Regions from separate parts of the Streptomyces sp. NPDC043685 genome, predicted to be linked through region 2. Evidence: predicted binding sites of a transcription regulator. Region 2 holds the regulator's gene; the other holds the start of a gene.
The links. The regulator HrcA, encoded in region 2, represses chaperone genes, less so after heat shock. The targets are predictions, from matches to a motif close to TTNGCACTCNGNNNNNCNGAGTGCNAA.
Positions count from the first base shown of each region.

Region 1: the regulator HrcA is predicted to act here: its motif matches at 1,615-1,641, upstream of groES (co-chaperone GroES).

Region 1 covers NZ_JBWKCH010000001.1:319,647-323,024, forward strand. Annotated here, with positions in the region: gene AC0665_RS01645 (polysaccharide deacetylase family protein) at 1-825, shown strand, start outside; gene AC0665_RS01650 (polysaccharide deacetylase family protein) at 822-1,571, shown strand; gene groES (co-chaperone GroES) at 1,741-2,049, shown strand; gene groL (chaperonin GroEL) at 2,164-3,378, shown strand, end outside.
Region 2 covers NZ_JBWKCH010000002.1:550,603-553,980, forward strand. Annotated here, with positions in the region: gene AC0665_RS07200 (DUF3097 domain-containing protein) at 1-108, opposite strand, end outside; gene AC0665_RS07205 (MBL fold metallo-hydrolase) at 140-871, opposite strand; gene hrcA (heat-inducible transcriptional repressor HrcA) at 1,043-2,059, shown strand; gene dnaJ (molecular chaperone DnaJ) at 2,059-3,195, shown strand; gene AC0665_RS07220 (nitronate monooxygenase) at 3,273-3,378, shown strand, end outside.

The DNA.
Region 1 (3,378 bases), on a different contig from region 2:
GGCGACGACAGCGACCGGGTCACCCCGGCCGGTGGCCAGCAGCCCCTCGACGCGCCCCCGGCCCGCGCACTCGACTCCTACGCCACCAAGCTGCGCGCCGCGCACGCCGCCCGTGTCGCCGCCGCGCGCCGCTTCGGCCTGCGCAAGGTGCCCCTCTCCGCCCCGCCGCCCCCGGCGCACAAGCCGAGGATCAGGACCCGCAAGGGCTTCGAGGTGGAGGACCACCGGGAGCTGGGCCTCCCGCCCGTCTTCACCCGGATCCCCACCCGGGACAAGGTCGTCTTCCTCACCATCGACGACGGCGCCGAGAAGGACCCCGCGTTCCTGCGGATGATGAGCGAGCTGGACGTCCCGTACACCGCCTTCCTCAGCGGTTACCTGGTCAAGGACGACACCCGGTACTTCCGGAAGATGCAGTCCCGGGGCGTGGTCCTGAACAACCACACGCTCTACCACCCCAACCTGCGGGGCATGTCGTACCAGGAGCAGAAGCGCGAGATCTGCGGCATGCAGCGCTACCTGGAGCGGCGGTTCGGCACCCGCCCGGTCCTCTTCCGCCCGCCCTACGGCAGCTACGACCGGGCGACCCTGCGCGCCGCCAAGACCTGCGGCATCGTGTACGCCCCGCTGTGGAACGAGGAGGTCTTCGCCGACCACTGGGAGTACCGCGAGGCGGACCGCAAGCTGCGCCCGGGCGACATCGTCCTCACGCACTTCCGGGGCCGCGACCAGTGGAAGGGCACGATGGCCGACATGGTCCGCCGCTTCCTGAACAACGTCACGGCCCAGGGGTACGCGGTCGGGCGGCTGGAGGACTACCTGTGAGGCGCCAGGCCGCCGCCGTGCTGTGCGCGGCCCTGCTGGCCGGCTGCGCCGGGGCGGCCGGGGAGCGGCAGGGCACCGCCGACGGCCGGGCCCAGGACCCGGCCCGCGCGGTGGGCGGCACACACCCGCTGCCGCCCGTCGTGGACCACGTCGCCACCCGCGACCCGGTCGTCTTCCTCACCTACGACGACGGCGCCGAACGCGACCCCCGCTTCGTGGGCCTGGTGCGCGCACGGAGGCTTCCGGTCAGCATGTTCCTCACCGACAGCGTCGTGGGCCCCGGCTACGGCCACTTCGCCCGGCTGCGCGCGGTCGGCGCCTCCCTCCAGAACCACACCCTCGACCACTCCGCCCTGCGCGGCCTGCCCTACGCCGGACAGCGCGCCGAGATCTGCGGCCAGCAGTACAAGCTGCGCGCCCGCTTCGGCATCACACCCCGCCTCTTCCGCCCGCCCTACGGCACCTACGACCGGGTGACCCTGCGCGCGGCCGCCGACTGCGGCATCACGGCCGTCGTCCTGTGGCGGGCGACCCTGAACGCCGAGGGCGAACTGACGTACGCCCGGGGCCGCTCCGGGCTGCGGGCCGGTGACATCGTCTCGGTGCCGTCGGGCGAGACGGCCTCCCCGACCCTGGCGCGGCGGACCGTGCGGCTGCTGCGCGAGATCGAGCGGAAGGGCCTGCGGGTGGGGCGGCTGGAGGACTACCTGGAGGGAACGCCCGGCCGACGCGCGGCCGGCAATTAGCAGTCCGCTTGACCGAGTGCTAATCGCAGTCATAGTCTCGGCTCTGGCACTCCCCCTAGGAGAGTGCCAACACAGCGACGGGCAGGTCCGGCACCCGCGACGACGGATCGACCTGGTCGCCACCTCAGACAGTTAACCCCGTGAGATCTCCGAAGGGGGAGGTCGGATCGTGACGACCACCAGCTCCAAGGTTGCCATCAAGCCGCTCGAGGACCGCATTGTGGTCCAGCCGCTCGACGCCGAGCAGACCACCGCCTCTGGCCTGGTCATCCCGGACACCGCCAAGGAGAAGCCCCAGGAGGGCGTCGTCCTGGCCGTGGGCCCGGGCCGCTTCGAGGACGGTAACCGTCTTCCGCTCGACGTCTCCGTCGGCGACGTCGTGCTCTACAGCAAGTACGGCGGCACCGAGGTGAAGTACAACGGCGAGGAGTACCTCGTCCTCTCGGCCCGCGACGTGCTCGCGATCGTCGAGAAGTGATTCACCCCAGCACCTTGCTTTGAACTGCGCCCCTGGCCCCCGCGATCGCTATTGAGCCGGGCGCCCGGGGCGCAGTGCCGTAACCCCTGATTCCGGAAGAGGGCTCACGCTCCCATGGCGAAGATCCTGAAGTTCGACGAGGACGCCCGTCGCGCCCTCGAGCGCGGCGTCAACAAGCTTGCCGACACGGTCAAGGTGACGATCGGCCCCAAGGGCCGCAACGTCGTCATCGACAAGAAGTTCGGCGCTCCCACCATCACCAACGACGGTGTGACCATCGCCCGTGAGGTCGAGGTCGAGGACCCGTACGAGAACCTCGGTGCCCAGCTGGTCAAGGAGGTGGCGACCAAGACCAACGACATCGCGGGTGACGGTACGACCACCGCGACCGTGCTCGCCCAGGCGCTCGTGCGCGAGGGCCTGAAGAACGTCGCCGCGGGTGCCTCCCCGGCCGCCCTGAAGAAGGGCATCGACGCGGCCGTCGCCGCGGTCTCCGAGGAGCTCCTCGCGACCGCCCGGCCGATCGACGAGAAGTCCGACATCGCCGCCGTCGCCGGTCTGTCCGCCCAGGACAGCCAGGTCGGCGAGCTCATCGCCGAGGCGATGGACAAGGTCGGCAAGGACGGTGTCATCACCGTCGAGGAGTCCAACACCTTCGGTCTGGAGCTCGACTTCACCGAGGGCATGGCCTTCGACAAGGGCTACCTGTCGCCGTACTTCGTGACGGACCAGGAGCGCATGGAAGCCGTCCTGGACGACCCCTACATCCTCATCACGCAGGGCAAGATCTCCGCCATCGCGGACCTGCTGCCGCTGCTGGAGAAGGTCATCCAGTCCAACGCCTCCAAGCCGCTGCTGATCATCGCCGAGGACGTCGAGGGCGAGGCCCTGTCGACCCTCGTCGTGAACAAGATCCGCGGCACGTTCAACGCCGTCGCCGTGAAGGCCCCCGGCTTCGGCGACCGCCGCAAGGCGATGCTGCAGGACCTTGCGATCCTCACCGGCGCCACGGTCGTCTCCGAGGAGGTCGGCCTCAAGCTCGACCAGGTCGGTCTGGACGTCCTCGGCTCCGCCCGCCGTGTCACCGTCACCAAGGACGACACCACGGTCGTCGACGGCGCCGGCAACAAGGACGACGTTCAGGGCCGCGTCGCCCAGATCAAGGCCGAGATCGAGACCACGGACTCCGACTGGGACCGCGAGAAGCTCCAGGAGCGCCTCGCGAAGCTGGCCGGCGGCGTGTGCGTCATCCGCGTGGGTGCCGCCACCGAGGTCGAGCTCAAGGAGCGCAAGCACCGTCTGGAGGACGCCATCTCCGCGACCCGCGCC
Region 2 (3,378 bases):
GAAGCCCGTCCCCGGCTCCTCCACCACCAGGCCCGGCTCCGCGGCGACCTCGGGGACCGGCTTCGGCTTCTTCCACGGCGGGGTCAGGTCGGCGGAGTACTGGCGCATTCGAATGACGATAGGAGAAGGCGGACGGCGATCACCGCGACACGCCGAAACGCGCCGCCAGCGCGTCCCGTTGGGCCCGCACGAACGCCGCGTCCACCACCGCTCCGTGACCGGGCACGTACACCGCGTCCTCGCCGCCCAGGTCGAGCAGCCGGTCGAGGGCGGCAGGCCAGTGCGACGGCACCGCGTCGGGACCCGCCTGGGGTTCGCCGGACTCCTCGACCAGATCGCCGCAGAACACCACCTCCGGATCACCGGGCACCAGCACCGTCAGGTCGTGCGCGGTGTGCCCCGGCCCGACGTTCGCCAGCAGCACCTGCCGGCCGCCGCCCAGGTCGAGCGTCCGCTCGCCGGAGACCGGATGGCCGGGCGGGACCAGCCGCCGCGCCGCCTCCTCGGCCGTGGGCGCCGCCAGCCCGTTGCGGACCGCGTCCGCGAGCAGCTCCTCCCGGTCCCGCACCCGCGTCAGCACCGCGTCCACACCCACCGCCCCGAACACCTCCGCGTCCGGGAACGCCGCCGCCCCGAAGACATGATCGAAGTGCGGATGGGTCAGCGCGAGATGTGTCACATGCCGCCCCGTGAGCGATCGCGCCTGGGCACGCAGCTTCGCGCCCTCCGCGAGACTCGACCCCGCGTCGATCAGAAGGGCCGCGCCCTCCCCGGCGACCAGGCCCGCCGTGCAGTCCCACACCGGCAGCCGGCACCGCCCCACTCCGGCGGCCACGCGCTCCCATCCGAGGTCTTCCCAAGTCACCGTCATGCGGCGACGCTAGCGGTGCGCCCCGTCCGGGGCACGGCACCGCACGACCAGCCTTGCCGGGGGAGTACCCCACCGCCGTACACTGGGCCGGGGAATGCTGGCACTCGCACGCGCAGAGTGCCAGGCCGGACCGGCCGGGCAAGCAGGCGAAGACTTCTGGAGGTGTGCGCGATGCTCAGTGAACGCAGGCTCCAGGTGCTGCGCGCCATCGTCCAGGACTACGTCGGCACCGAGGAGCCGGTCGGCTCCAAGGCCCTCACCGAGCGGCACAACCTCGGCGTCTCCCCGGCGACCGTGCGCAACGACATGGCGGCCCTGGAGGACGAGGGGTACATCGCCCAGCCGCACACCAGCGCCGGGCGCATCCCCACCGACAAGGGCTACCGGCTGTTCGTCGACAAGCTCGCCGGCGTCAAGCCGATGACCGCGCCCGAGCGGCGCGCGATCCAGAACTTCCTGGAAGGCGCCGTCGACCTCGACGACGTCGTGGCGCGCACGGTACGGCTGCTCGCGCAGCTCACACGCCAGGTCGCCGTCGTGCAGTACCCGTCGCTGACCCGCTCGACCGTGCGGCACGTGGAGTTGCTCTCCCTGGCGCCCGCGCGGGTGATGCTCGTGCTGATCACGGACACCGGGCGGGTCGAGCAGCGGGTGGTGGACTGCCCGGCGCCCTTCGGCGAGGCCTCGCTCGCGGATCTGCGCGCGCGCCTCAACAGCCGCGTGGCGAACCGCCGTTTCGCGGATGTGCCGAGTCTGGTGGAGGATCTCCCGGAGGCGTTCGAGCACGAGGACCGGGGTACGGTCTCCACGGTGCTCTCCACACTCCTGGAGACGCTCGTCGAGGAGAACGAGGAGCGGCTGATGATCGGCGGCACCGCCAATCTGACCCGCTTCGGTCATGACTTCCCCCTCACGATCCGGCCCGTGCTGGAGGCGCTGGAGGAGCAGGTCGTGCTCCTCAAGCTGCTCGGCGAGGCGAAGGATCCGGGCGTGACCGTACGGATCGGTCACGAGAACGCCCACGAAGGACTCAACTCCACGTCCGTCGTGTCGGTCGGCTACGGTTCGGGCGGCGAGGCAGTCGCCAAGCTCGGCGTGGTCGGACCGACCCGCATGGACTACCCGGGAACGATGGGAGCGGTACGCGCAGTGGCACGGTACGTCGGACAGATCCTGGCGGAGTCGTAGTGGCCACGGACTACTACGCCGTACTCGGCGTGCGCCGCGACGCGTCGCAGGAAGAGATCAAGAAGGCCTTCCGGCGGCTCGCTCGCGAGCTGCACCCGGACGTCAACCCCGATCCGAAGACCCAGGAGCGGTTCAAGGAGATCAACGCCGCTTACGAGGTGCTGTCGGACCCGCAGAAGAAGCAGGTCTACGACCTCGGCGGCGATCCGCTCTCGCAGTCCGGCGGCGCTGGCGCGGGCGGCTTCGGAGCCGGCGGCTTCGGGAACTTCTCGGACATCATGGACGCCTTCTTCGGCACGGCGTCGCAGCGCGGACCGCGCTCGCGCACCCGCCGCGGCCAGGACGCCATGATCCGCATCGAGATCGAGCTCGACGATGCCGCCTTCGGTACGACCAAGGACATCCAGGTCGACACGGCCGTCGTCTGCAACACCTGCAACGGCGAGGGCGCGGCCCCGGGCACCTCCGCCCAGACGTGTGACATGTGCCGCGGCCGCGGTGAGGTCTCGCAGGTCACCCGGTCCTTCCTGGGCCAGGTCATGACCTCGCGCCCCTGCCCGCAGTGCCAGGGCTTCGGCACGGTCGTGCCCACCCCGTGCCCCGAGTGCGCGGGCGACGGCCGCGTCCGGTCCCGCCGCACGCTCACGGTCAAGATCCCGGCCGGTGTGGACAACGGCACGCGCATCCAGCTCGCCGGCGAGGGCGAGGTCGGCCCCGGCGGCGGTCCGGCCGGTGACCTCTACGTCGAGATCCACGAACTGCCCCACGCGCAGTTCCAGCGCCGCGGCGACGACCTGCACTGCACGGTCACGCTCCCCATGACGGCGGCGGCCCTCGGCACCAAGGTGCCGCTGGAGACGCTCGACGGCATGGAGGAGGTCGACATCCGCCCGGGCACCCAGTCCGGCCAGTCGATCCCGCTGCACGGCCGGGGCGTCACACACCTGCGCGGCGGCGGACGCGGCGACCTCATCGTCCACGTCGAGGTCCAGACCCCGACCAAGCTCGACCCCGAGCAGGAACGCCTGCTGCGCGAGCTCTCCAAACTCCGCGGCGAGGAACGGCCCACGGGGCAGTTCCAGCCCGGTCAGCAAGGGCTGTTCTCGCGCTTGAAGGACGCCTTCAACGGGCGCTGAGACCGGGCGTGCTTCTGGTCTATGCCAGTCGGCAGGCCGGATTCGGAGTAGTCCGGAGGACGTGACAACATGCCGTCATGTCCTCCGCACTGACCGATCTCTTCCCCCACCCGATCGTGCAGGCCCCCATGGCGGGCGGCGTCTCCGTGCCGCAGCTCGCCGCCGCCGTGTGCGAGGCGGGCG